Regions from separate parts of the Pseudoalteromonas sp. BZA4 genome, predicted to be linked through region 2. Evidence: predicted binding sites of a transcription regulator. Region 2 holds the regulator's gene; each other region holds the start of a gene.
The links. Region 2 encodes sigma-54, which starts transcription at its own class of promoters, with help from an activator protein. Its sites were predicted from a motif close to GTTGGCACGNNNNTNGNNT; they were not measured.
Positions count from the first base shown of each region.

Region 1: ABMY41_RS17440 (YggN family protein) is a predicted target of sigma-54. The motif match lies at 4,322-4,340, and genes of this name have one in related genera.
Region 3: flgB (flagellar basal body rod protein FlgB) is a predicted target of sigma-54. The motif match lies at 2,411-2,429, and genes of this name have one in related genera.
Region 4: ABMY41_RS03180 (EF-hand domain-containing protein) is a predicted target of sigma-54. The motif match lies at 6,170-6,188, and genes of this name have one in related genera.

Region 1 covers NZ_JBECOT010000054.1:18,278-25,674, forward strand. The annotation lists gene ABMY41_RS17425 (YegS/Rv2252/BmrU family lipid kinase) at 44-892, shown strand; gene ABMY41_RS17430 (EamA family transporter) at 946-1,875, opposite strand; gene ABMY41_RS17435 (PLP-dependent aminotransferase family protein) at 1,977-3,419, shown strand; gene ABMY41_RS17440 (YggN family protein) at 3,486-4,286, opposite strand; gene ABMY41_RS17445 (hypothetical protein) at 4,678-4,866, shown strand; gene ABMY41_RS17450 (glutathione peroxidase) at 4,919-5,401, opposite strand; gene ABMY41_RS17455 (AzlD domain-containing protein) at 5,509-5,808, opposite strand; gene ABMY41_RS17460 (AzlC family ABC transporter permease) at 5,805-6,512, opposite strand; gene ABMY41_RS17465 (cytochrome b/b6 domain-containing protein) at 6,650-7,300, shown strand.
Region 2 covers NZ_JBECOT010000015.1:54,285-61,681, reverse strand. The annotation lists gene lptA (lipopolysaccharide transport periplasmic protein LptA) at 1-411, shown strand, start outside; gene lptB (LPS export ABC transporter ATP-binding protein) at 408-1,133, shown strand; gene ABMY41_RS08705 (RNA polymerase factor sigma-54) at 1,241-2,737, shown strand; gene hpf (ribosome hibernation promoting factor) at 2,765-3,052, shown strand; gene ptsN (PTS IIA-like nitrogen regulatory protein PtsN) at 3,056-3,508, shown strand; gene rapZ (RNase adapter RapZ) at 3,509-4,354, shown strand; gene ABMY41_RS08685 (HPr family phosphocarrier protein) at 4,368-4,640, shown strand; gene mgtE (magnesium transporter) at 4,852-6,210, shown strand; gene ABMY41_RS08675 (YgiQ family radical SAM protein) at 6,247-7,397, opposite strand, start outside.
Region 3 covers NZ_JBECOT010000016.1:4,281-11,677, forward strand. The annotation lists gene flgE (flagellar hook protein FlgE) at 1-786, opposite strand, end outside; gene ABMY41_RS08850 (flagellar hook assembly protein FlgD) at 838-1,518, opposite strand; gene flgC (flagellar basal body rod protein FlgC) at 1,532-1,963, opposite strand; gene flgB (flagellar basal body rod protein FlgB) at 1,966-2,376, opposite strand; gene ABMY41_RS08865 (protein-glutamate O-methyltransferase CheR) at 2,512-3,342, opposite strand; gene ABMY41_RS08870 (chemotaxis protein) at 3,364-4,296, opposite strand; gene flgA (flagellar basal body P-ring formation chaperone FlgA) at 4,439-5,143, shown strand; gene flgM (flagellar biosynthesis anti-sigma factor FlgM) at 5,222-5,542, shown strand; gene ABMY41_RS08885 (flagellar protein FlgN) at 5,535-5,966, shown strand; gene ABMY41_RS08890 (LPP20 family lipoprotein) at 6,080-6,538, opposite strand; gene ABMY41_RS08895 (flagellar assembly protein T N-terminal domain-containing protein) at 6,649-7,397, shown strand, end outside.
Region 4 covers NZ_JBECOT010000004.1:81,318-88,714, forward strand. The annotation lists gene pdsS (proteobacterial dedicated sortase system histidine kinase) at 1-1,359, shown strand, start outside; gene ABMY41_RS03150 (hypothetical protein) at 1,473-1,643, shown strand; gene ABMY41_RS03155 (hypothetical protein) at 1,694-1,903, shown strand; gene ABMY41_RS03160 (DUF1543 domain-containing protein) at 2,068-2,568, opposite strand; gene ABMY41_RS03165 (sigma 54-interacting transcriptional regulator) at 2,577-3,920, opposite strand; gene ABMY41_RS03170 (hypothetical protein) at 3,923-4,450, opposite strand; gene ABMY41_RS03175 (HAMP domain-containing sensor histidine kinase) at 4,452-5,909, opposite strand; gene ABMY41_RS03180 (EF-hand domain-containing protein) at 6,222-6,449, shown strand; gene ABMY41_RS03185 (hypothetical protein) at 6,459-6,686, shown strand; gene ABMY41_RS03190 (EF-hand domain-containing protein) at 6,785-7,018, shown strand; gene ABMY41_RS03195 (EF-hand domain-containing protein) at 7,023-7,256, shown strand; gene ABMY41_RS03200 (amidohydrolase) at 7,350-7,397, shown strand, end outside.

The sequences.
Region 1 (7,397 bases), on a different contig from region 2:
CGAGTGTGGTGTTTTTGCCATGCAAGAAAAGAAGTAACCGTTGATGTTGATAATAATAAAGCCAAGTGACAAAAAAAATCATAAAAACAGTGTTGATTGGCTACTAAAAGAATGTAAAAAAAGACAGATTGAGCCTAAATTGTATTTAACCACAGGCAAGTTTGAGAATGATTGCGCTGATATAGCGCTTTTGGCTAAAAACGAAACTCAAGTTGTGGTGATTGGTGGTGATGGGACGCTTCATTTAGCCGTTAATGCATTAATGTCGAGTCGCTGTTCTATCGCGTTAATTCCGGCTGGCACAGGGAATGATTTTGCTCGTGGCTTTGCGTGTAAACAACAGGCTTGGTATGACGCTGTTTTTAATAGCCGTACTGAGTTAATCGATGTTGGACAAATCAATCAGCGCTATTTTATTAATGTGGCGGGAATAGGTTTTGACGCTGAAGTCGTGACTCAACTAAACAAAGCCGGAAGTTTTAGCTCGTTTGGCTACACTTGGCAGGGCATCAAGCAGCTATTTTCATTTAAGGCACAGTCACTTCAGGGTGAGTTTAATGGTAAAGCACTCAGCTACAGTAATTTAGCGACGATTTTTGCTAATCATCATTACTTTGGTGGTGGCTTAAAGATTGCCCCTCGGTCAAAGTTAAATGATGGTCAGCTTGATTGCTACTGTATGCCAGCTGGCGGTTTGTTGAAAAACCTGATCAGCTTTTTGTATTTACTACTCGTAAAGCATCATGGTTTGCAAGCGCTAGAATATGCTCGGTTAACTACTGCTGAGGTCACCACGAAAGGGTTGGCTATAGAAGCCGATGGTGAGCTTGTTGGTTTTACTCCGGCTAAGATTAAGATACACAAACAAGCACTTCGTTTTCATATGCCATAAAAAAGCGCCGGCAAATTTGCCGGCGCTTGGTGTTAGAGGTGACATAGTCACTTCTAACTGGGGACGGAGCTTTTTTGCTGTAGGTTACGTGCAGCAAAAAATGCTTTAATTTGTCGAGTAGGAGTCAGCACGATAGCATTACCGAATAACACCAAGCTAAATCCCATAAAGGTATTCGCTTGCCATTCAAATCCTTCAAATAAAGTACTTAACACCACTGCAACCAGTGGGAATAATACGATCACATAGCTTGCGCGCTCAGGGCCGATGTTTTTAAGTAGCGCGAAGTAACAAGCAAATGCGATTACGGTACCAAACACTGCTAAGTAGAAAAGCGACACCCAATAGCTACTCGGGGCGTTCAACGTGAGCTCAACGTCGCTTACTAAAACATAAGCAGCTAGACCTAAAGCGCTGTATAACATACCCCAGGCATTGCCTTGAAGTACGCCAATGTTACGTTGTGAATTTCGAACACTGACCATATTCCCTAATGAAGCCACAAAGGTTCCAGATAGCGCAAGTAGTAACCCGACCAACGCACCATTACTCAAGTCGAATTGCTGAATTTGTGGCCAAAATAAGCTGGCAATACCCATTACGCCGAGTAGAGCGCCAAAGTAAATTCGTTTCGCAATTGGCTTTGCGAAGAACAAGCGGGTGTTAATAATGTTCATCAATAGCAACATCGAAAACGCTATTGAGGCCATTGCTGAGGTGAGATAGTTCTGCGCCCAATACAGCACTAAATAATTTAAACCAAAGTTAAATAAGGCTAATAAAGCAAAAAATCCGTGATCACGCAGTGAATAATGCATAGGTAGCTTTTTCATGAGCACAAAGGCCCACATTAAAATAGCTGCAATGGCAAAGCGGTAAAATAAAGAGACCTCAACAGCAACATCACCTAGTTGAAACTCAATAGCTAGCCAAGTCGATCCCCAGATCAGTACTGTAGCAAGGTAGAGAGCGGCGCTTTTCATAGTTAGTACCCAAAAATTGAAAGTATGTTCATTTTAATCCTCTTCTGTATACTTAACATATACAGAAAACTAGAAATGCAACCTATACAGTTTGGTGGGCTATGTCACAAGTTATCAGTCGTAGTAACAGTGAGTTCTTATATCAACAAGTTATTCAGCTAGTTAGAGATCTTTGCTTGCAAGGCTCGTTATTACCGGGTGAAAAGTTACCTTCGCTCAGAAAAATGGCAGACAAGCTCAACATCAGTATTCCTACTGTAAAACAAGCGTATCAATTACTTGAAGGGCAAGGATTGATTGAAGCAAGAGAAAAGTCAGGGTACTTTTTAAAGTCTTCACAGTTAAATCAGTCACGACCAAAGCGAGTTAGGCTCAGTCGAGAGCCGACCACAGTCAATAAGCAAGGCTTGATTGAGCAAGTCTACAGCGCTATCCATAAAGCTAATGTGGTGCCATTTGGTATCGCCAACCCTGTAGCCGCTGCACCTACAGATAAAGCACTGGCACGAACAATGCGCCGAGTAATGACATTAGCGGGCGCATCGGCAATTAATTACGGGCCGATGGATGGCTTTGCACCACTTAAAAAACAACTCATTCATCGCTATCTGGATTTTGGCATTGGGGTTGATAGCGATGAATTAGTGATCACCAATGGTGCTCAAGAAGCATTGGCGATTGCCCTTAAGTGTGTCGCTAAACCCGGTGATATTATTGCTATCGAGTCGCCTTGTTATTTTGGCATTATCGAATTAATTGAAAGCTTAGGTTTAAAGGCACTGGAAATACCGCTGTGTCCTGATGAAGGAATATGGCTAGATGACTTGGCTCAAGCACTCGATGAACATGATATAAAAGCCTGTGTGTTTTCAACCTCATTGAATAACCCTGTTGGCAGTTTTATGCCTGATGCCAAGCGTGAGCAATTAGTGGCACTTTTAGAGCAGCGTGATGTGGTGTTTATTGAGGATGATGTATATGGCGACTTACATTTTACGGCAAAGCGTGCGACGCCTGCACAGGCCTATTCAAAAAAGGGCTTAGTGATCACCTGCGCGTCGTTTTCAAAAACAGCAGCTCCCAGTTATCGCATAGGTTGGATCATTGCTGGTAAGTTTGCTGAACAAGCAAGACGACACAAACGCGCGCTTAGTTGCTCCGCGCCACTTATAAACCAGTGGACCTTGTATGAGTTTATAGCTAGCGGTGAGTACGACCGTAACATTCGTTTGCTTAGACAGCGCTTAAGTACCAACAAAGAGCGTATGATTTGGTGCCTGCAGCAATATATGCCAAGTTGTGCGCGTATAAGTAACCCGCAAGGGGGCTGTGTTATTTGGGTTGACCTTGGTAGCCAATATGATGCGGTAAAGTTATTCCATTTGGCACTTGAGGCGGGGATCAGTATTACTCCAGGGTTGATATTCTCAGCGGGTAAAAAATACCGTAGCTGTTTTCGTTTAAGTTATGGCTTGCCTTGGTCTGAAAACTTAGAGCAGGCGATTAAAACGTTATCGCACCTGACTGTGCTGACCAAAAAATAAAAAAGCGCAGAGCAAGCTCTGCGCGAAAGGACCAAGTGTTTTGGTTCAGGGATGTTAATTAGTCAATTACTCTGCATTCTGTTTGAAAGTAAATAGTTGATACTCTTTTAGCTCTGGTACTAGAACCACTAGCTCTTGCTCTTTATGAGCGATATCAGCAAAGCTGCCGCATAATGCATCTGCACGCTCTTCAAGTTGAGCTGCCTGTGTTTCTACACGAGCTTCGATTTGTGCGCCCATGTTTTCCATACGTTGCTCAAACTCATCCATGTCGCCACCTGAACCTAAAAGTTCAGAGCCTAGCGCCACTAAAATACTGCCCATCGATTGCATCATGGCTGACTCGACAGCCGATTCGATTTGCTCATCGAATTGGTCTTCAAAGTTTTGGCCAAATTTTTCGAAATTTTGCTGACCCATGGTGAACGCACCTTGCTGATAGAAAGCGTTTTGTACTTCTACGCTGATATCGTCCATTAATTCTGAAATGTCGCTTAGGCCATCAATATTGAAAGCATTTGATACTTCTTCGATGGCTACACCAGCTATTTTTACACCATCAAGTGCGATATTTGCTACTTCAGGAAGTTGGCTGCGTAAGCTGTCTGAGTAATCTGCAATTGCTTGCTGTTGTGAAGCATCAAGCGACACGCTTTGACCATCGATATATAAAGTGTGTTGATCGATGATTTTCATAGTGCGATTATCGGCTGTGTATACTTCTAACTCGCTTGGTGTAATGCGTACATCATTTATAAATTCAACATCACACTGCTCACCGCTGAATGAAATATTTGTATCATTATCGTTATGAGCCATTGCGCCGGTAGCGATAAATAAAGAACTTACTAACAATAACTTTTTCATTTTTTTCTTTCCTGTTTGAAATGACACAAAAACATAATCAAATTGAATGCCAAAATTTATAAATTCAATTAATTCAAAATCTTGCTGTGTTTTGAGGCTTTTTCAAAAATTGCGGTGAATAACTTTTTAACCATTTTTTAGTCAAATTAACTAAAAAATACACATGCATAAATGACTTTTATCGAAACGATAAAAAACTCTCACTTTTCAGAAATCAAATTTAGCGCTATTTATTCACAATATTGACATATGACCTATTTAGCATGGGTGTATGGCTTTATTTTGGTGGTTTTTTAGATACTAAATTACTACTGAGCTTTTTAATCTTTGCCAATTCATCGAGCAAATTTTAATCTCAAGAATTGGTCTCAAACACTTTATGGAGTGGGTTGTGGGTAAGACATTTAGTTATGACGCGCTAGATGACGATTTTGTTGAAGACGAGTACGAAATGGTCGGGCGTAATCAACACGACAAGAAAAAGCAACGCGTAAAGAAGAAGTTGGAAGACTATCTTGAACAAAAACGCTTGCGCAGAAACTTAGGCGATGACGACTTTGACGAGTACTTGAACGACTAAGCATAAATTTAGATAAAGAGGCAATTTGCCTCTTTATTGCTTTTAGACTTTGTTATTTGCTCAGTGCTGCTGCGATGTCTGACTCTAGCTGTTCAGGTTTTGTCAGTGGCGCATAGCGCTTAATTGCCTTGCCATCTTTACCAATTAAAAATTTGGTGAAGTTCCATTTTATTTTGCGGGTGATAAATCCCGGTAACTCTGATTTTAGGTATCTAAAAACAGGGTGAGCATGTTCGCCATTCACATCGACTTTGCTCATCATTAAAAAGCTAACGCCGTAGTTAATTAGGCAGCCTTCTTTAATTTCTTTTGCATCACCTGGTTCTTGTTTTCCAAATTGGTTACATGGAAAACCAATTATTACTAAACCTTGCTCATGATACTTTTCATGCAGTGCTTGTAAGCCTTCATATTGTGGAGTGAAACCACATTTACTTGCAGTATTTACAACAAGTACGACCTTGTTTTCAAAATCAGAAAAGTCAACGGTTTGGCCTTGTAGGCTGGTGGCTGAGAGTTGGTGAAATTCGCTCATAATGATAACTTTTTATTATTGTTGCATTGATTCTAACTTGCTTGGAGTTTTTCTAAAAGGGTAAATTTTAATCAGCGGTTTTTCTTACTTGGCGTTAAGTATCTCAGCTAACTTAAAATTATAAATAATCCCATTCCTGCCAGTGTTGTGTAGTATATGTTATGTGTTTTATAAGCCACGATAACAGACACAACAGCAGCACTTAGGTAAGGGTTTTGCCAATCTAGATTTATCCCTTCGTCATTAATAAATACAATGGGCACCCAAATTGCGGTGAGTACGGCAGGGGCGCTAAAACTTAAAAATTGCTGCATTTTCGGGCCGACTTTGAATGGTAATGCGCGGTGCAAAAATAAGTAACGTGTGAAGAAGGTAATACACGCCATTAATAAAATGGTGGTCATCATTGTGTATGCTCCTCTTTTGCTTGCAAGCGACTAATTAGGTAGCCCACTGTCATAGCGATAAGAGCCGCGGTGACAAGCCAAAGTTGAAAGCCCTGACTTTTTAATAGTGTTGCTACAACGCCTGCGGTGATCACTGTAGCCAGTGTCGCAAGGTTCTTTACACCCGGAATAACTAAAGCAATAAACGTGGCTGCGATGGCAAAATCAAGGCCAAGGTGTGTTAAATCGGGAAGGAGACTTCCTGCGACAATACCTAGCAAGGTCCAGATATTCCAGGCAATATAAAAACTAAAGCCGGCACTTAGCGCGTAAATAAGGCGAACTTTTGTGCGGTAGGCTTTACGATGGTGCGAAAAAGCAAATAATTCATCGGTTAGTACAAAACTCACTGGCAGTCGCCAACAAAAGGGTTGATCTATGACTTTGTGCCGAATAGCTAAACCATACAAAAAATGCCGTGAGCTAATAATGAGTGTGGTAAATAAAATAGTTAAAAGCGGCGTATTACCGGCCATTAATTCAATCGCAACGAGCTGTGCTGAGCCTGCAAATACCAATAACGACATAGCTTGTGTTTCTAAAGCACTGAAACCATTTTGAACTGCTAACGAGCCACATAGAATTCCCCAAGGTAACACCGCAAGGCATAAGGGGAGCATGTCGAAAAATCCTTTTAGCAAGGCTCTTATTGTTGATTTATGCATCTTATCGCTCATGTTTGTTGTTATGGCTCAGATCAAAACAGCTGAAATAGAGGTGTGTCAAAATAACTGAAGTTTGCAATAATGTATAGCTGAGCCTGTTGCTGAAATCATTAGCGTCTTTTAAAGGGAAAGTTACAATGTCAAAAGTTAAAGTATGGGATGGCTTTATAAGAAGCTTCCATTGGTTATTAGTTGCGGCCATCGCAACCCTCTATTTTAGTGCTGAAGAAGGTATGTTGGAGCTGCACTTTGCTGCAGGCTACTTCACTCTAGCGCTTATTATTACACGCCTTGTTTGGGGCCTTATTGGTAGTAAAACGGCAAAGCTCTCTGCGCTGATTCATTCACCAATCGCCGCAATTAAATCGTTTACAAGCAATGAACATAAGGCGGGTCACGGTGCGGCGGGTAGTTATATGGTGATAGCCTTTTTTGCGTTACTTATTGTACAGTTAGCCTCTGGCTTAATGACTAGTGACGATATATTAACGGATGGTCCACTAGTCGAGCATGTATCCTCAGATACCGTAGATTTTGCCGGTTGGTTACATCACTTAAACTTTGACATTTTATTGTATGCCATAGTGTTGCATGTATTGGCGATTGTGATTTACCGCATTAAAGGAAAAAACTTAGTGAAACCTATGCTAACGGGCAGTAGCGAGCAAGTTGCGGTTACTGAGCCTGTTACAAAATCGCCGTTGATAGCTTTTGTTATTTTTGCAGTGTGCTTAGTGGTGCTATTTACGACTTGGGGTGCAGAGCCGCTCAGCTATTTGCTTGGGTAGGTAATCTAATACCAATCCGCAATAATACTTAATCATTTTGAGGGATAAAACCTGTCGCTATCTGCGTTAAAAATTTCTGATTTAGAACAAACTAAAT
Region 2 (7,397 bases):
GTAGGTAAACTAAAAGATGGCGTTGGCATATTTGAAGGTAACGTAGAGATCGTGCATGGTAATCGTCGTATTACCGCAGAGCGCCTTGAAGCACACGGCGGTGATACCGAAGGTACAGTAGAGTTGATTATTGCCACAGGTAAGCCTGCTTACTTCGAAGAAAAGCAAGCTGATGGCACCGTGATGAGCGCCAGCGCCGAAGAAGTACGTTATGATGTTGCAAAACGCTTCTTAACCTTAAATGGTGAAGCTGAAGTTACTCAAGCAGGTCAAAAAGTAACAGCAAAAAGCATTACCTATGATATGGCACAGCAGCTGATCAGTGCTGAAAAAGACGAAAACTCAACAGATCGTGTACACACTATTTTAGTGCCTGTTGAAAATAAAAAAGATAATAAAGGCCAACCATGAGCACATTAAAAGCAGAGCTTTTAGCTAAAAGCTACAAAGGCCGCCAAGTGGTTAAAAATGTCGGTCTTGAAGTTGAAGCTGGCAGTATTGTTGGCTTGCTTGGCCCTAATGGCGCAGGTAAAACAACGACCTTCTATATGATTGTAGGCCTAGTACCTAGCGACAAAGGTAAAATCAGTATTGATGATAACGATATCACCCTTTTACCAATGCATAGCCGTGCGCGTTTGGGTATTGGCTATCTGCCACAAGAATCGTCAATTTTTCGAAAGTTGACGGTTTACCAAAACTTGATGGCCATTTTAGAAACTCGTAAAGATCTAAATAAAACCACCCGCGAAGAAACACTCAATAGCTTACTCGATGAGTTTAGTATTCAACATATTCGTGACAGCCAAGGTATGGCGCTGTCAGGTGGTGAGCGACGCCGTGTAGAAATTGCTCGCGCATTAGCCGCTAATCCTAAATTTATCCTTTTAGATGAGCCTTTTGCTGGTGTTGATCCAATTTCAGTGTTAGATATAAAGAAAATTATTGAGCACCTAAAAAATCGTGGTATCGGTGTACTAATTACTGACCATAATGTTCGAGAAACCCTTGATGTTTGTGAAAAAGCCTACATTGTTTCTCATGGGGAGCTAATTGCATCAGGCACACCTGAGCACGTATTAGCAGACCAAACTGTACGCGATGTATATCTAGGCGAGCAATTCAGGCTGTAACCATTACGCCAGCGACTAGAGCATCTGCTAGACTTATAACAATGACAATAAATCGATAACTGTGTTTATACAGTTATCGATAACTTAAAAAGGATTGTTAGGGATACATGAGGCAATCATTACAGCTGCGCATGGGCCAGCAACTTACAATGACTCCACAACTGCAACAAGCGATTCGTTTGTTGCAGCTCAGTACATTGGATCTCCAGCAAGAAATTCAAGAAGCGCTTGATAGTAATCCCCTGCTTGAAGTGGAAGAAGCGGATTACAATGAAGAAAGCACCGGCAAGAATGAGCAAAAAGCGGAGCCTGACGATGTGCAAGTCAGCGCGTCTGCCGAAGAAGCACCTAGCGAGTACGAGCAAGAAAGTAGTGATGCTCTCAATAAAGACACCGTAAGCGATGACTTAGCAATGGACGTCACGTGGGATGAGTACATGAGTGCCGCCCCTTCAACATCGTCAGGGCCAATGCCTGAAGATGAATCTATCTATCAGGGAGCATCAACCGAAACCCTTCATGAATACCTAATGTGGCAATTACAGCTCACGCCATTTAGCCCTACTGATGAAGCGATTGCTGTGGCAATTGTAGAAGCTATCGATGACTCAGGTATTTTAACGGTAAGCTGTGAAGATATAGTCGAAAGCTTTAATCAAAATAACGATGAAGAAGAAATCGAACTTGATGAAGTCGAAGCGGTCTTAAAAAGAATTCAGTTATTTGATCCTGTGGGTATTGGCGCACGCAGTTTACAAGAATGTCTGTGCATTCAGTTACGCCAATTCGATGCTAATACGCCATATTTAGCTGAAACTAAAATGGTTTTATCTGAGCATATCGAATTATTAGCGAGTCGCGACTATCGAACTTTGATGAAAAAGACTAAGCTTAAAGAAAACGAGCTTAAAGAAGTGATGACGCTCATCCACAGCTTAAATCCTAAGCCTGCGGATAGCATAGTGCGCGAAGAGTCTGAGTACGTCATACCTGATGTATCAGTAAAAAAAGTAAAAGGTCGCTGGGTAGTCGAGTTAAACCCAGACTGTATGCCAAAGATTAGAGTGAATAGCCAATATGCGGCGATGTCTCGCTCTGTTAAATCAAGTAGCGACAGCCAATTTATTCGCTCTCACTTACAAGAAGCTAAGTGGTTTATTAAAAGCTTAGAAAGCCGTAACGATACGCTATTAAAAGTGACCAACTGTATCGTTCAACAACAACAAGCTTTCTTTGAGCATGGCCCTGAAGCAATGAAGCCGATGGTGCTAAATGATGTTGCTGAAATGGTCGAAATGCATGAATCGACGATTTCACGGGTAACAACGCAAAAATATATGCATACCCCACGGGGTATTTTTGAGTTGAAATATTTCTTCTCAAGCCATGTCAGCACCGAAAATGGTGGTGAGTGTTCTTCTACAGCAATACGCGCTTTAATCAAGAAGTTAGTCGCTGCAGAAAACTCAGCTAAACCATTGAGTGATAGCAAAATTGCAGATATATTGGCCGAGCAAGGAATTAAAGTAGCTAGACGTACAATTGCAAAATATCGTGAGTCTCTAGCAATACCTCCGTCTAATCAGCGTAAGAGTCTGATTTAGACGTTTTACATAGAAGGAAAAATGCTTATGCAACTAAATTTAACTGGTCGTCATGTAGAAATCACAGATTCATTAAGAGACTATGTAAACACCAAGTTTGCGAAACTAGAAAGGCATTTTGACCATATTAATAATGTTCATGTCATTCTAGATGTAGAAAAATTAAGCCAAAAAGCAGAAGCAACTTTACATGTAAACGGAGGCGAATTGTTCGCTTCTACAGAACATCAAGATATGTACGCAGCCATTGACTCACTGATCGATAAACTTGATCGCCAAGTCATTAAACACAAAGAGAAATTAGCTCGACATTAAATTATGAAACTAAGTTCACTTACTAACCAGGACTGCAGCAAAGCTGCGGTCCTTTTTAATAGCAAAAAAAGAATTCTTGAATATATCAGCGAACTGGCCCACCAGCAGCTTCCTCATTTATCGCAACAAGATATCCTAGATGCTTTACTCAACCGAGAAAAACTAGGTAGCACCGGCATTGGCCGAGGTATTGCTATTCCACATGGCCGAATGAGCGGCGCAGATGAGCCTCATGCATTTGTGATAGTGAGTGAATCCCCTATTAATTTTGATGCAATTGATAATCGTCCAGTTGATATTTTTGTGGCACTCATCGTACCAGATGGTGACTGTCAGCTTCACCTAAAGACCTTATCAACAATTGCTGATAGACTTAAAGATAAAGAGTTTTGTAAACAGCTGCGTAGTGCTACTACCGATCAGCAACTGTTTCAGGTCATATCAGCAGAGGCATAAATGGAATTAATAATTATCAGCGGTCGCTCAGGCTCAGGTAAATCGGTCGCTTTACGAGTACTTGAAGACTTAGGCTATTATTGCGTTGATAATATTCCGGTTAATTTACTGCCTTCGCTCGTACGCAGTGTGTCTGATAACTACGATAAAATAGCGGTCAGCATCGACGTGCGTAACTTACCGAAAGAGCAGCAAGAATTTAATGATATTCTTGAGTACCTGCCAGGTTTCGCAAACCCAACACTGTTCTATTTAGACAGTGATGACCAAACTCTGATCAAGCGCTTTTCAGAAACACGCCGCTTGCATCCACTATCTATTGATTCTTTGCCGCTTGATCTGGCCATTAAACAAGAAAAAATCCTGCTTGATGTGTTGATCACTCGCGCTGACTTTATGATTGATACCACGGATCTAAGTGTTCATCAGTTAGCAGAATCAATTCGCGAAAAGATTTTAGGTAAAAAAGATAAAAAGCTAATTATTACCTTTATGTCGTTTGGCTTTAAGCATGGTATTCCAAAAGAAGCGGACTACGTTTTTGACGCACGCTTTTTACCTAACCCACACTGGGAACCTGATTTAAAGCCACTAACAGGCCTTGACCAACCAGTCAAAGATTACCTAGCTAGTCACAACATAGTGCAAAAATTTACGTGGCAAATACAAACCTTTGTGCAAACTTGGTTACCGCACTTAGAGCGCAATAACCGCAGTTATCTGACTATTGCTATTGGCTGTACCGGTGGCCAACATCGCTCTGTTTACTTAGCGCAAACAATTGGTGAGAGCTTTTCTAAAACTCATGCTAATGTAAAAATTCGCCACCGCGAACAAGACATTTAATTAGGCACCAACAATGCACGCTGAAGATACCTTTTTAATTCAAAACAAACTTGGCTTACATGCTCGTGCTGCTACTGTTTTAGCGCAATTAGCACTGCAATTTGATGCCAAAATTACGCTTTATCAAGATGATAAAGAAGCTGAAGGCGACAGCGTGTTAGCATTAATGCTACTTGAAAGTAGTCAGGGTAAAGAAGTTCGCGTTGTGTGCGAAGGCCCTGACGCCGATGCAGCATTAACGGCAATCGGCGAATTAATTGCACAACGCTTCCACGAGCAAGAATAGCATTTGCTAAGACTTCAGGGTTTACGGTAAACTTAATTCGGATATTTAAAATTCCCTTTAAATATCCTACTTTTATATCGCTCGCTTTTCTAAATTACAAAACTCTTAATAAATTTATCGCAGTGCGACGATATCTCTGCAAATACACTACAAAGCAACTATGCTGTATTTGCTTAGCCTATTTAAACTTTTTTCAGTTGTAAGGACGCCAATGCCAGAAGCCTTTGAACAAGATTACCCACTACAACAACTCAAACAAGTGACCAAGTCACTCAATAGTGGTCAATTTGTTCAAGTGCGCGGTATGTTAGCCAAAACGGCACCTTGTGATACAGCCCTTTTACTTGAATCTTCTCCCCATAAAATTCGTCGTATGCTTTGGCAGCTGGTTGATCCAGATGTCCGTGGTGATGTTCTAGAAGAACTCTCTGAAGATGTACGTCTTGGCATTATTGCCCAGATGGAGCCTGAGCACATTGCTGCTGCCACTGAAGATATGGACGACGATGACTTAGGTGAGGTTTTACGTAGTCTTCCTGATACCGTATATCAAGACGTAGTCAGTGCCATGGACTCACAAGATAGAGAAAGAGCAACTCAAGCACTTTCTTATCAAGAGCGTTCAGCCGGTGCCTTGATGAACAGCGATACGGTCACCATTCGTCCTGACGTTACCCTCGATGTTGTACTGCGCTATTTACGCTTACGAGGTGAGCTACCAGAGGGTACCGATGACTTATATGTAGTTGATAAGCATAACTGCTTTTTAGGCGCGCTTTCATTAACTACATTGCTGACCAGTCCTTCAGATAAAATTGTTCGTGATTTAATGGATGAAGACTGTGAGTCAATCCTAATCTCTATGGATGAAAGTGATGTAGCGCAACTGTTCGAGCGTCACAACTGGATTTCAGCCCCTGTTGTGGATGATAACGCTCACTTGCTTGGTCGTATTACCATCGATGATATCGTTGACGTAATCCGTGAAGATGCAGAGCACAGCATGCTAAGCCTCGCGGGTCTTGACGACGAAGAAGATACCTTTGCGCCAGTGCTAAAAAGTTCGCAGCGTCGCTCTATTTGGCTTGGGGTTAACTTATTAACCGCATTGTTAGCAGCAATTGTGGCAAGCTTTTTCGAAAACACCTTAGCAATCTTGCCTATTTTAGCGGTACTCAATGGTATCGTCCCTTCAATGGGGGGTGTTGCGGGTAGCCAAACCCTAACTCTGGTTATTCGTGGTATAGCGGTTGGTCATATCAACCAAACCAACCAACGCTTCTTATTACTTAAGGAGTTAGCGATTGGCGCACTGAATGGCATTATTTGGTCGATATTAATTGCTGGTGTGGTTGCCCTATGGCAGTGGGACTTTAAGCTCGGCGCAGTGCTGGCCTTTGCAATGTTTATGAATCTTGTTGCCGCTGGTATTGCGGGCGCGAGCATTCCATTAATTCTTAAGAAAATGAAAATTGACCCAGCCCTTGCAGGGAGCGTAGTGCTGACAACCGTCACTGATATTGTTGGTATCTTTGCCTTTTTAGGCACCGCGACTTGGTTATTGATCTAATATAAAACGGCCCTTTAAGGGCCGTATTTATATCTTTTACTTTGCGCGCTGCTTATTTTTACCTACTCGAGGTTTGGTATTGGCCTTTTTAAACTGGCTAAAACCGGTGTGACGAGTCAGTGCCGCACGGCCTTTACCGCCTTTTCCTCTAGCAGCTTTCTCGTTACGACCTTCTTCAGGTACCAAACAGTTCGGTCCTTTACCGATTAGATTCGCTTTGCCCATTTTTCTTAGAGCTTCACGAATCATCGGCCAACCAGCGGGATCGTGGTAACGTAAAATCGCTTTGTGTAAGCGACGCTGGCGTGCGCCTTTTGGAACAGGCACTTGCTCAGTATTGTTCTTAATATTGCGCAGCGAGTTCATCTCTGTGTGATAAATCGTGGTTGCATTGGCCATCGGCGATGGATAAAAGTTTTGCACTTGATCAAGCTTAAAGTCATGAGACTTTAACCACAACGCCATGTTCACCATGTCTTCGTCTTTCGTTCCTGGGTGAGCAGAAATAAAATACGGGATCAAATACTGCTTTTTACCCGCTTCTTTTGAGTATTTATCAAATAACTCTTTAAACTTATCGTAAGCACCCATGCCCGGCTTCATCATCTTAGACAATGGACCATCTTCAGTATGCTCAGGGGCAATTTTTAAGTACCCGCCTACGTGATGGGTAACTAACTCTTTTACGTAGCGCGGATCTTCAACGGCTAAGTCATAACGTACGCCAGACGCAATTAAGATTTTCTTGACACCTTTTATATCACGGGCTTTTTTATAAAGCTCAATGGTTGGGGTGTGATCCGTGTCCATATGCTTACAGATATCAGGATAAACACATGATAAACGACGACACGTGCTCTCTGCCTTTTTGCTCTTACAGCGTAACTTATACATATTCGCTGTCGGTCCGCCTAAGTCAGAGATAACACCTGTAAATCCCGGCACCTTGTCACGAATTTGCTCAATTTCATCAATAATTGATTGCTCAGAACGGCTTTGAATAATGCGTCCTTCGTGTTCTGTAATCGAACAGAAAGAACAACCACCAAAGCAACCACGCATGATGTTCACCGAGGTTTTAATCATTTCATAGGCTGGGATTTTTTCATCGCCGTAGCTTGGGTGTGGAATACGCTGATAAGGCAAACCAAATACGCCATCCATTTCTTCAGTTTCAAGTGGGAATG
Region 3 (7,397 bases), on a different contig from region 2:
TGGTAAACCACTTGAATCAAATTGGAATGTAGTTAGTGGTGTATAAGGCGTTGTTGTTTGCTCTACACCACTTGCATCAAATGGTTTTTCATCAAGTGTTGCATACACTTCCCATTCATTTTCATTACCTGTTGTCGCTGAGTCTGTTTTCACAAAAAAGAATTGTAAAATATGTGGTTCACCTAATGAATCATACACAGTTGTTGATGTTGAACTGTTATATGTAGCACTTGCTTCAGGGTCAAACGGTGTCACTGTTGGCGCAGAGGCACGTGAATCTAGGTTAAATGATGAATAAACATTCGTGGTTGCACGCGGTGAACCTGACGCATCAGGAATTTGTAACGCCGAAGATGTACTTAAGCTTACAGAAGTGGTATCACCGGTTGCTTCATCAACAGGGAAACCTTGTAAGTAGTTACCGCTTGCATCAACAATGAAGTTATCCTGGTTTAATTTAAACGCACCTGCACGAGTATATGTGAAGTCTTGCGCACCTAGGTCATTCGCCATTGCGAAATAACCTTCACCAGTGATCGCTAAGTCGAGCGAGTTATTTGTGAAAGACAACGAACCTTGGTGGAATTGTTGTGCCACCATTGTTGTTCTTACACCATCACCATTTTTTGTTTTACCAGAACTAAATACTGATGATGCGTACACATCAGCAAACTCTGCACGAGACTCTTTAAAGCCCGTAGTATTAACGTTAGCAATATTATTTGCTGTAACGTCTAAATCTTTTTGCGCGGCTGCTAAGCCTGTTAATGCAATATTGAAGCTCATAACTCACCTCTAACCTATCTCTTAGCCTAAGCTAACCCAAACCTTTTTTACTTATGCGATTTCAGCTATATCAGTTAGCCTAACCGCACCCTCTTTTGTATTTACGATAATGCCGCTTGCGCCATTAATATTGACACTTTCAATATTCTTAAAGGTCGCCATAGGCATACTGCTGTAGTCTCCATTTACAAAGCCTTCAGCACTGATGTCATACTCACCTTCTGGGAGTACATTGCCATCGTTATCTTTGCCATCCCACTCAAAACGAAGTGCACCCGCTGATTGCGAACCAAGTTCCATGGTGCGTACTAACTGACCCGATGAATCCGTGATCCTCAACGTTAAAGATTCAACAGCAGTCTCTGCAACCACAGAACCTTTAGCGAGATTTTCGCCATCAAAATCAATGGTGTCAGACTCAAGTAACGCTTGCTTACCAACAAGCGTTGAAGCCTGTAACGCAGAGTTAGATGTCATTGATGCAGTTAGTGATTCAAACTTCTCATTTAAGTTTGAAATACCCTCAGCCATAGTGAAATTCGTCATCTGCGCAATCATTTGATCGTTGTCAGCAGGCTTGCTTGGGTCTTGAAACGACAACTGTTGTGTTAAAAGTGAGAAGAAGTCTTCTTGCGTTAAAGTATCATCTTTCTCTTCTGTTTTATTTTGATTGTCTTGCCAACGTAAATTATCTAAATACGTTGATGACGCACTGCTGATGTCGTTACTCATAACTTATCCTCGGTTACCGCTGCCCAAGCAACAGTGTTTTACTTAACATTTGCTTAGCTGCATCAGCAACTTGCACATTTGTTTGGTAAGAGCGAGAGGCTGAAATCATATTTGCCATTTCTTCTACAACATTAACGTTAGGTTTGTAGATATAACCATTTTCATCCGCACTTGGGTGGTTCGGGTTATATTCAATTTGCAGAGGTTTATCGCTCTCTACAACACCTAATACTTTAACGCCAACAGAAGAGCCCTGAGGATTGCTTTGTGATGATGACGCTTTAGTCAGCTCTGCAGCAAAAACAGGATGGCGCGCTCGGTATGTCTGATCTTGGCTGGAACTAATCGTATTCGCATTCGAAATATTACTGGCTGTGGTATTTAAGCGAACATTTTGCGCACTCATACCGGTTGCTGAAATATCAAAAACATTATACAAACTCATGATTAAGCTCCTTGACTACCGAGGGCTTTTTTAAGGCCTTTAATTTTACTACTCATAAATTGCAGGCTTGCCTGATACTCTAATGAGTTCTGTACATACAAGTTTCGTTCCACTTGTATATCGACTGAGTTACCATCACCTGTATCTGCTTGATTTGGCGTACGAAACATTTCTGCACTGCCAACAAAACGACTGCCCCCGGCAATATGTTTAGCATCGGTTCTTACCATGCTATTGCCGCCTTGTTGGTTGCTTTTTGCCGCTTTTAATGCCGAGGCAAAATCGATATCTTTCGCTTTATAGCCCGGCGTATCAGCATTAGCGATATTTGTCGCTAATAACTCAGCGCGTTGTGAACGGATCAACATCGCATGAGGATGAACACCAAATGCTTTATCAAAACTGATAGCCATAACCATCTCCAAAAAATTGACTCTGCAGTGGTTAATGCAAAAGCTAAGCCAAGAATAAAGAGATGATTATATTTATGTAACAGACTGAAAAATAGATAAATTTAGCAACCTAAGGACTAGGTTGCTAAGGAGAGTTTACTTTTTCTGATAGATGATACCCGGGTTACAACGAACCATATCAAAGCTATCACTTAAGCCCGCCATTGATTCTGACGCACCTAAAAACAGGTAACCTTTCGGGTTTAAAGCTTGAGCAAATTGCGAAATGATTTTAGCTTTTACTTCTGGTGAAAAGTAAATCAACACATTACGGCAAAATATGATGTCAAACTTGCCCATTAGGGCATATGAATCGAGTAAGTTTAAATGTCTAAAGCTGACCATTTTACGTATAGGGTCAACTACCTGAGCCATTCCATTACCGCTGTCCTTAAAGAACTTTTGACGACGCTCCATCGACAAGCCACGAGCGAGCGCCAGCGAGTCATACTCAGCATTCTTGCACATATCAAGCATGGTATTAGAGATATCAGTGCCAATAATTTGCGCACCCATCTTTAATACGCCTGGGTTTTTAGATTGGAACTCGGCAACCGACATGGCAATTGAGTACGGCTCTTGTCCTGATGAACTTGCCGCTGACCATATTTTTAGTGGCCTACGCACATCTTTAAGCTCAGGAAATAGTTTTGTTTTCAATAACTCAAACGGATATTGGTCACGAAACCAAAGCGTTTCATTGGTTGTCATCGCATCAACGACAGCGGCACGAAGCTGCCTCTCATGAGGGCTTAGTGTTTTACTTACCAACTGTGATAAAGACTCAACATTAAAACGCGCCATAAGCGGCGCAAGGCGGCTTTTAACTAAATAAAGTTTATTATCGCCAAGCACAATGCCACATTGTTGCTCTAAAAAAGAGCGGAATTGATCGTATTCGCTTTGTTGTAAATGCTTATTTTCCAAAGTAATACCACCTATAAATAATTAATCACAATGAACCCACTTCTTCACAGCTGTCGCTAATTCATCTGGGTTAAATTTTGCAATAAAATCATCAGCACCCACTTTTTCGATCATTGCTTGGTTAAACACCCCACTTAAAGAGGTATGCAAGATCACATGCAAAGGTGATAATTTTGGATCAGCCTTAATTTCAGCGGTTAAGGTATAACCGTCCATTTCTGGCATTTCTACATCAGATATTAATAGACCAACACGTTCAGTAATATCATTTTGACAATCGAGCTGAGCAATCTCTCTTAAACGTAAAAGCGCTTCTTTTCCGTTTTTAGCTAGTTCAGTTTGTACACCTAGAGGTTCAAGCGCACGCTTAACTTGGTTTCGAGCTACTGCAGAGTCATCAGCAATAAAGACAATACGCTCACCTAAGTCACGCTGAATCTCACCTTCACCAACTACTTCAGCACTCACTTCAGTGTTAACTGGGCAAATTTCGTTTAATATCTTTTCTACATCGAGAATTTCAACTAATTCGTTTTCAATCTCAGTGACCGCAGTTAGGTAAGAATAACGTCCGGCTCCCGAAGGCGGCGGCATTATTTTTTCCCAGTTCATATTAACGATTCGTTCAACACCGCCAACTAAAAACCCTTGCACTGAACGGTTGTACTCAGCAATGATGATAAAACTGTCTTTGATATTTTCAATTGCAGGGCCACCTACAGCCATCGATAAATCAATAACAGAGATAGTTTGACCACGGATATGCGCAACACCGCGAATGTACGCATTTGATTTAGGCATGTTAGTAAGTGGTGGACATTGCAGAACCTCTCTTACTTTAAACACGTTTATACCAAAGCGTTGTCGCCCTCTGAGTTTGAATAATAGTAATTCAAGGCGGTTTTGCCCAACCAACTGAGTACGCTGGTTAACTGAGTCTAAAATGCCTGCCATTTCAATCTCCTAAAGATAAACAATCAGAGCTGGAACAATAATTGCCTTCTTTGTGTTAAAGCTACATAAGGTTACAAAGCGTCTGTTTTTTGACGCAAAATATTTATACCTTGTTTTCAACCATAAGCATAGTCGAAACAATATGAGTTTGTTAAAAAAAAGCCGAAGATACAGTGTTTTTTATTTTCTTACTAGCCTGTTGTTTACAACACAACTACAGGCAGAAGTTTATAATACCGAGCAACTTCAACAAATCGCCATCGATTTTGTTAGCGAGCAGCTCCCTGATCTGGACACCACACCTCAAATTAGTGCTTTACCATTAGATAGTCGCATTCCTGAGAGGTTATGTGAGTCACCAATTAACAAAGAGTTACCAACTGAGCCTCCTTTTAATCGGCAGGTAACTGTACAACTTAAGTGCCAAGATTTAAATAGTTGGACTCAATACGTTCACGTGCGCATTATTGAGCTCGAACCTGTGGTTGTTGTTACCACTAATTTAGCCCGTGGAGAGGTCATTCGCCCTGAACATTTACGCCTCGAAATGAAGCCCAAGCAATTTGTTAGAACGCAATATGTTCAAGATGAGGCTATACTTATTGGCAGTCGCAGTAAGCGCAATTTACGTGACGGCACACCTATTGTTATGAGCCAAGTTTGTATGGTTTGTAAAGGCGATAATGTAACTATCTATGCTTCATTACGCGGCTTAAGAATTAAAACCACCGGAATTGCTCTAGAAGATGGTACGTTAGACGAATTAGTACGTGTAAAAAACAAAAAATCAGGTAAAGTATTAAATGCACGTGTGGATGGGGTCGAGTCTGTACAAGTAAATATTTAATTTTTTATATTTATGCTAAAGTATCCGCTGTGCCCGCCGATATAAAGGCATATGTTGGGTAATGTATAGGTCAAAATTATGGTAAGCAATGTCAATAATGGTCAACAACAGCCTTCTGTGTTGACAAATACCAAGCAAAAAAAGCTTGATTTACATAAAGATAATGCTAATGCAGCCGCTGCAAAATCGGCCGCACCAAAAGCAAGTGCAGATTCTGTTAGCTTAACTCCTCAAGCTAAACAGCTAAAATCTTTGCAAGAAAAAGCAGAGCAATCATCTGGCTTTGATAGCAATAAAGTGGCTGAGCTGAAAAAAGCAATCAGTGAGGGTAAATACCAAATTGATGCTGAAAAGCTAGCAAAGAACATCGCTGCATTCGAGTTTGATGTCTATGGCTGATCATAATCATTTAATAGCTAGCAAATTAACACAACAAGTTTCGTGCTTGGAGTCTATTGCTGCGCTGTTAGATGATGAGTTGACAGCCATTGCTGCAAAGCGTGGTGACGGATTAAAGAGTATTGCCCAACAAAAAATCTCATTGCTCCAACAAATTCAAACCATTGATAAAGAAGTGCAAAAGCTTGTTGCGCACAACGAATCGCAAGATGACGAAGTAAGTGCACTCATTAAGCAAGTAAATACTCTCCTAGCAAGCTGCAAGAAGAAAAATGATGTAAACGCTCACGCGGCCCATCAAGCACAGTTGAGTGTTAAGCAACTTAAAGATATTTTAATCGGTGCACCATCATCGATGACCTACGACCAAGGCGGCAGCGTGATCCAAGGCGATAAGAAAATCGTTCACAACTTGAAAGCCTAAATACTATTTCATTAAAAAAGCGCGATAACTAAGTTATCGCGCTTTTTTAATGCTTGCAGAATTTGCTGAATTTATCCTGCAAGCCAATAGGTTACAACTAGACTAAGTTGCACCTAATAATATGTTACTTTTTTCACTTGGCGCGGTTTTACTTCGCCGATGTATAAATCGTGCACTCGCTTCATATCAAGCTGTAATTCAGTTGCGTAGGTATCCCCTACTGCGTAGGTTTTAATAACCTGCGCGCCTTTGATCACACCTTGTACTTGGCTTTGTAATTGATCGTTATGAGCAACACTGTTTTGTACTGTGGTGCCTGCGGAAATTTTTTGCCCGTAAACTTGCTCAGCAAGCTCGCGATACGCTTCAAGCTTTGAGGCTTTAATCGCAAGCAAAGTCCGCTGCGATTCATTGCTACCTGGCTGAGCACTAATTGGCGCATACCCCACCGCTTTAAGCACTGGGTAGCTATCTGGCTCAATGTAAGTGTATTCTACATGCTTATCAAAAATACTACTGCAGCCGGTCAATGCTGCGCAGGCAACCAGCCCACCGAATAGAAGTGCTCGCATAATTTGCTTCCGCTTAAAACTCTTTGGCTACAAATATGCACGTTTAATGCCACTGTGGTACAGTCCTTGCTCATTTAGGTTATTCATTGGTTTTAATGCTAGGTGTCAGCATGAAAAATAAAACAATAGCCAGCTTAAAAGGTCTTGGCTTAGCCTTTACAATTTTGTTTTCTAACAATAGCTTAGCGCAATGGTTTGAGTCTACAGGCCATGCAGTTGTGAAAAATGGCGATACAAGCCAAGCCAAATCTGCCGCCATTAAAGATGCCATAACTCAGGCTTTAGTGTTTTCTGGCGCTCGAGTGAGCTCTGTTCAGACTCTAGTTGACGGGGTTTTGACGCAAGATCAGCTGAAAATAAGCAGCCATGGTGAAATCCAAAAAATAGAATTGATCAGCGAAGACCGCCATAACGACACCTATGCCATCACACTTCGCCTCGATATTTTTGCTCAAGCAGAAGAATGCCCTGCAAACCAATACACCAAATTTATTGCCGTGACACAAAGCCAACTCGCCAATCGCGAGCAAGCGCGTATGGGCCAAATTTTTGACGTAAACAAAGCCATTAGTGAACACTTATATGCCAGCTTAAGTAATACGCAAATGGCAGCTAAACCGACAGCCTATTACAATATGCCTTTGCGAGTAGATCATTTTTTCACTCAGCAATACGATTACAGTAATGCGCTACTTGAAGAGATCACTAGCCGCAGTAACTCGCAATATGTATTACTGAGCCGTATTAGTGATTTATCGGTTAACCATAAGATCAACAACGATTATGCATTTTGGCAAGATGATAGTTTCAAGCGTGCATACAAAGTAGATTACGTCTTATTTGATGGCACCACTTACGA
Region 4 (7,397 bases), on a different contig from region 2:
GTTTTGGTGCCTTCGCCAGAAATTAACCGTATTTTGAAAGGCATGGGCCACAGTGGTAGTCGGATTTGGGTCGTCGATAACCATCATCGTGTACTTGCGCAATCAGGCTCAATTCATCATGCCGATGGCGTGTGGGCTGACGGCCTAAAAGAGGAGCCAGCAACAACCTGGTGGCAACGCTTTGAGCAAGATTACTTACACCCACTTTACTATAAAATTTTAACTCGCCCAGAAAATGAGTTTATTGATACCTTACATGATGTCGCAGCGATGCAAGGTACTCACATAGCCAGTGCTTTAAATGGTAAACCCGCATCATCATGGCGCTTAACCCCAGATAACAAAGCCGTTATTTTATCGGCGGCCTACCCTATTTGGATCCAAGATAAAGTCATTGGTGCAGTAATCGCAGAAGAAACCACCAACGGCGTGCGCACTCTGCGTAATAAATCGTTAGAGAAGCTCTTTAATGTCATTTTAGCGGTGATGCTTGTTGGCACTGTGACACTGTTCTTTTTTGCTTCTAGAATTTCTAGCCGTATTCGCCGCTTACGTGACAATGCCGAGCAAGCTATTGATGCTCAAGGGCGCATCACCGGCAAAATTACTTATGCCGATTCGAATGACGAAATTGGCGACCTTTCTCGCAGTTTTGCTAACATTGTTAGTCGCTTGAGTGGTTATACTGATTACTTAGAAAATATGTCATCACGACTCTCCCATGAACTACGTACGCCTGTGGCTGTTGTGCGGTCATCGCTTGAAAACCTACAAATGCAGCCGCAATCTGAAGTGAGTCAAAAATACCTCGACCGTGCCAGTGAAGGGGTTGAGCGGTTAGGCAAAATAATTACCACCATGAGTGAAGCAACGCGCCTTGAACAAAGTATTCAAAGTGCCGAGGCTGAAGAGTTTGACCTGACCAAGGTGATCACCGGCTGCATGCAGGGCTATCAAATAACCTATGGTGAAAGTCTATTTACTTTGTCGCTTGATAAAGAGCCGTTAAATGTTATAGGCGCACCAGAGTTTATTGCCCAATTGCTCGATAAGCTCATCAACAATGCTCTTGAGTTTAAAACCCCACAAAGCACAATTTCCGTGAGTTTAACCAAGCAAGATCAACACGCAGTACTAACAATTAGCAACCAAGGTCCTCTATTACCTGATGGATTAGTTGAACATATCTTCGACTCAATGGTCTCAGTGAGAAGTCAGCAACATCAGCAGCAGCCCCACTTGGGTTTAGGTCTTTATATTGTAAGGCTTATTTGCGATTACCATCACGGTAAAGTATTAGCAGAAAATTTAGATGATGGCACAGGTGTTGTGTTTACTGTGGAACTGCCTATTAAATAAGCACATTTGCGTTACATATGATTACAGTTTAGTGGCGCGATATTCACCGATAATTCAGATTACAGGACGTAATATTTGTAATACAAACGGCAAATTATTTTTTGGAGGGCATCATGCGATCTGGATTACAACGTGAAGAGATTGAATTCATTATGGGGCTATTTAGCTATAATGAAACAACTGATAAACCAGCAGCTCCAAAAAAGCAGCCTGTTAAAGCTGACACTAAAAAAGTTGATACAGCGCAATATAAAGCAAACTACAAAGCAACTTATTTGACCTAGCTAAGGGTAGCTCATTACAATGGCGCACCTTTGGAATATAACGCCTTGTAATGAAAAAACACTCACCTAAAAAAGAACTGATTTTACTGCCCGTTTTGTTCGTGGCTATTTTACTTTGTGTTGCAGGTCACTTCCTACTCCAGCCTAACTACCAAGACAGCCATACCGTTGAGTATTTACTCGCTGCACTGCCATTTGCCTTGTTTGGGTTGGTGATTATCGCCTTTAAAGTTGCCAGTAAAAACGATAACCAAGATTAGCTTATACCAATTCGCTTAATTAAGTGGTCTATTTTGAGGCAAGAAAACCTCGTTGATAGCAAGGCAAAAATTTCATTATTTAGTTGTTCTAAATCAGAAATTTTTAACGCAGCTAGCGACAGGTTTAATCCCTCAAAATGATTAAGTATTATTGCGGATTGGTATTACAGAACGTGATAGCCAAACCAATCGGGCTTCATTGCTTGTGCTTGCCCGCTTGGCGTTAATTTGATTGATAAGTTACTATCTAACAAATCAATCGCAAAACAATCGTCTACATCGTGTAAATCATCTTTATGAAGATGAGTCAACCCAGCCAATAAAGACTCTTTAGCGCGTTGTTTAGCTTCTTCACTACTACGCGCAACATACAACGCAAAATCATGTTGCTCAGCAAGGCTATCTGCTCGGTAAGCACCTAAATTTACAAAGTATAGTTTTTCAGCTTGATTATACTGGGTATCAACCACTTCGACCTGATAGCCATCAATATGCTGAATTTGCATATAGCTATCCATGTGCACATTGCTTTTATCACCCACCCATTGCGCTTTAAGTTTTGAATAGGTTTGCTCAATGTTATCGCCTACGACAAATCGAACGTCGTGCATTTCAATGTGGCAACCTTGAATACGACCGCCCAGATAGACTAAAAAAAGCGCCATGTTTTTCCTTATATTAAACTTTCAACATTAATGTTGTGCTTTTTAATTAATTTATAAAAATCTGAGCGATTACGTTTCGCAAGTTTTGCGGCTTCGGCAACATTACCTGCTGACATCTTCAGCGTATTAATTAAATAATCTCGCTCAAATTCTTTTTTTGCATCATTTAACGAAAGCGGTTCAGCAATACTAATATTACTGTTTAATGCACTCTCTACCAACTGAGCTGCAATCACTTTACCCGGTGTAAGAGCTACTACCTGCTCTATCACATTCTGTAATTGACGAATATTACCCGGCCAGTCATAGCGCACCAAGGCATGCATCGCATCATTAGCAAACTGCTTTTGCTCTTGCCCCATACGTTTAGCAATAAGACCTGCAAAATGCTGTGCTAGCAAACTAATATCTTCTCGGCGTTCACAAAGCGGAGGCAATTTTAAGTTCACCACGTTTAATCGGTAATATAAATCTTCACGGAACTGCTGATTATTGATTGCCTCAGGGAGGTTCTTATGGGTCGCCGACACCACTCGCACATCAATTGGGATCTCTTCTTGAAAGCCCACAGGACGAATGGTTTTCTCTTGTAAAACCCTAAGCAGTTTTACTTGTAAATTTAGCGGCATATCACCAATTTCGTCTAGAAAAAGGGTACCACCTTGTGCTTGTTGAAACAAACCTTGATGGTCTTTGACTGCACCTGTAAACGCGCCTTTTTTATGCCCAAATAATTCAGACTCTAAAAGCTCCCCCGGCACAGCGCCGCAGTTAATTGCCACAAATGGCCCGTCACTAACATGGCTGTGTTGATGTATTGCTTGTGCAAGCAACTCTTTACCTGTGCCGCTGGCACCAGAGATCAACACATTCACTTGCGTTGGACCAAGCAATTTAACTTGCTCAAGTAAATGCAACATCGCCCCGCTACGGGTGACTATATTGGTTTGTGTCGGTGTTTCATCGCCGTGTACACCATGAATTTCGATAGCTTTAGCAAGGCTGTCGAACAGCTCATCTTTATCAACCGGTTTGGTAATAAATGCAAATATACCTTGCTTCGTCGCTTCCACTGCATCAGGTATCGAACCATGTGCTGTCATCATAATCACCGGCATTGAAGGATAACGACTTTGTAACTGGCGATGTAGAGCCATGCCGTCCATTTCATCCATTCTTAAGTCGGTGATCACCGCATCATAGGTTTGGTTTTTTAGCGTTTGTAATGCCTCAATGCCACTTTCAACGGTACTAACCAAATAACCTTTTGACTCAATTCTAATTGCCAGTAGCTTTAATAAACTCGCATCATCATCTACTAATAAAACCCGTGGTTTTGTTACTTCATTCATGATTACTGCTCCTTGGTTTCTTCACGTAGCAGAAGTTGTTGTTCGATAGTCGCAAGCGACGATAAGGTTTTTTCCATTTCATCACTCAGTGCTTGCTTTGCTTGTTTTGCTGCTAAATTCTGTTGTAAATATTGCTTTTGTAACCATAGATACTGCTTAATATCATCTGGCCAATAAAAAGCATGGTCACTTTTTTCAAGCTGATTAAGGGCTTTTTCTGGCTCAGAAGCACCGAGTAAACAAATTGACTCAAACAGACGCTTTAGCTCATTTTCGCCGACATAATTTGCTTTATCAGAACCCGCTTTAAAGCCACCACACTTGGCTGCATGCCAAGCAATGACTTTACTTGCAGGCGGGTATAGCGGCTCACTTTTCGGCCGAGGCTTTGGATTAGGTTGCCCTTGAGGTTTCACATCTGTTGTCGGCTCTACTTGCTCTGGCTCAACATGCTTTTGCGTGATCGTGCACCCTGTTATAAAAAGTGTGCCTATAACAAGCATAAAACTGGCTTTATTCGCTAAGCCCATATCAGTTAACTCCTTGGGTTAATTGAATTGGTAAAATGGCTGTAAATACACACCCTTGTGGCTCATTATCTGTAATAGAGAGCTTACCGTTTAATTGTTCAACAGTTTCTTTAACGATAGTTAAACCGAGTCCGCTGCCCATTTCAGTATGTTGTTTTGCATTCTTACCTTGGTAAAAAGCCCCAAATACAGCGGCTTTTTCAGTATCCTCTATCCCTACACCTAAGTCGCTGACACTCAAAATTAACTGTCCCTGCTTTAAGCTTGCTTTTATTGTCACTGACTCATGTTCTGGCGAAAACTTCAGCGCATTTGAGGTAAGCTGAATGAGCACCATTTCAAGTAGCTCAATTGAGATAAACAAAGCTTTATTTGGTAATTCATTCACCCAAACAATGGATAAGTCACGCGCTGATAATCGGTGCTCAAAATGACGCTCAATTTTATTCATCATCAAGTTAAAGTTAAGCTCGCTTAGGCTTTGCTTACTCGTGCGAATGGCGTTGTAACTCAATAAGCTTTCAATCATGGCTCTGAGCCGCACCATACTTTGTGTTATTAACTCGAGGACGGCTTGTTGCTCGCTATTGATTGGACCAACAATTTCATCTGTAAGTAAGTCTGTGCCTTCAACCATCGAAGCAAGGGGGGTTTTTAATTCATGTGTCACATGGCGTAAAAACGTATCTTTTTGCTGCTCAAGCATATGTAGCTGTGCTTGAACCCACTCTAATTTATTACCTAATTCAACTAACTCTGACGAGCCGCGAACTTGAATTTTTTGCTGCCAATGGCCTTGCCCTAGTTTATCAATCACATGTGTAAGCTCTCTCAGGCGTCCGCTGATCCGCCAAAGAAACCCGCCTCCAACCAATAACGTGAGAGGAATTAACGCAACTAACCAATTAATGAATGAAGTTTGAAGTGCTTTTAATTGCTGCTGATTTTTTGTGATGCGTAATTCATTTTGCTCTTTGAGCCAATTTGTTTGCTCACTGATAAGCTTGCTGGCAGGAGCAAATAACTCACCGTCTTGCTTTTGCTCTATCAACAAGTGCTGTTGTGCAAATTGTAATACCTCAGCCAGTTGCCGCCACTGCGAGACATAATCAGCGGTTGGGCTTAAAAATATAAGCTCATCAATACTTTGCAGTGAAGATTGCCACTTATTGGCAATCAAGCTATCGAGGGATTCACTTTTAAGCACCCAATTTTGTCGAGTTGCCCTTTCTAAGCTATTTAAGTCTTGTTTGAGGTTATTAAATGCTTTAGTGATTTCGTAATTGTCACCGACGATTTCTTGAGTCACTGCAAGCTGCTTATTGAGCGCATTTAAAAATAAAATCACCACCAAGGATAACGGCAGCAAAGACAGCAAAATGCTACAGACGAACTGGCCAATAAGACTAGGTCGCCAATTGAGTAACTGTTTTATTTTTATCGCTACTTTATTTTGCATATTCACTCTCAACATAATTGCAGATGCTGATTATTAGTGAACAAACTTAGACACTCGCTGAATCCGACCTTAAAAAGGACTGATTTTCACCCAAAAACCGATACAAAGTTGCTATTTGGCAACATGCTAACTAATTGAAATAATAAGGATAAACTTTTAACACCTGAAAATCGTTGCAAAAAAGACACAATACCCTGTAACTATTTCGCATTCAAAACCACATAATAAATATAAGCGATTGATAATTAAAACCTTTTAATGTTGGCACTGATTTTGATTAGTACTAAGCAAATTAGTTATTTAGGACACAAAATGAAAGTAACGGCCTTGGCAGCCACCCTGCTTATAAGTCTCATCTCGTTAAGTTGTTATGCACTTGATTTGCAAACAACGTTTAACGAACTAGATAAAGACAGTAATGGTTTTTTGAATGAAGCAGAAGCATCTGAAGATGCATTATTACATGGCAACTTTACGCAAATTGATAGTAACCAAGATGGCCAAATTTCATTTTCTGAGTTTCAGTCGTTTATTCAATAGGAGATTGTAATGAAACAACTATTAGCTGCATTCTCGCTGATGTTTTTAGTTATCAGCGCCACCGTTTTAGCATCACAAATGGATGTTCGATTTGCTAAGTTTGATATTAACGCCGACGGCGAGATTTCATTAACTGAAGCAACCAAACACGATAACCTACTTAAGCAATTTGCCGATCTGGATGAAAACGGCGATCAGGTTCTGTCTGAACAAGAGTTTGAAAAATTCAAACCTTAACGGCTTAAAGTGCTTGCCATAATCCCAGAGGGAATGTGTAAACGGATTTAAATTTTGGGAGTTAAATTATGGCAAGCACTTTTATTTGGAGAGTAATTATGAGAATTTTCTGGCTTGCTTCATGTACCTTAATTACTATAAGCTTCAATAGCTTAGCATTGGATGTAAAACAACGATTTGATCACCTTGATAAAGATAAAAATGGCTTTTTATCTGTGCAGGAACTGTCATCGCAACCGCACTTGCAAAAACGCATGGCGCAGTGGGATACAGATAAAGATCAACAAATATCGCTCCTTGAATTTAAACACTATTTAACAAACAAGAGTTAAAGTAATGTCAAAATTAACCTTTGCCAGCCTAATTTTATGTTGTGTAACTAGCACAGTGAGTTTTGCTGCAGATAGTATTGGTGAAAAATTTAAACAACTTGATCGTAATGACGATGGTTACCTGACTCGCTCAGAGTCTGCGAGAGACCCTGCTCTATGGTCACGTTTCAAAAACTATGACAGCGATAAAGATAATAAATTATCGCTTAGTGAATTTAAGGTCTACGCAAGCAAATAAACAGTCCAGGTTAACTATTTAATTGCTGCTGAGTTGCAGTTTACTGCAACTCTGATACTGTTTTCATAAATCAATAAAAACTATTAGAAGATTATGAAACTTATCATCAGCCTACTAGCAACAGCTTCGCTTAGCTGTTTT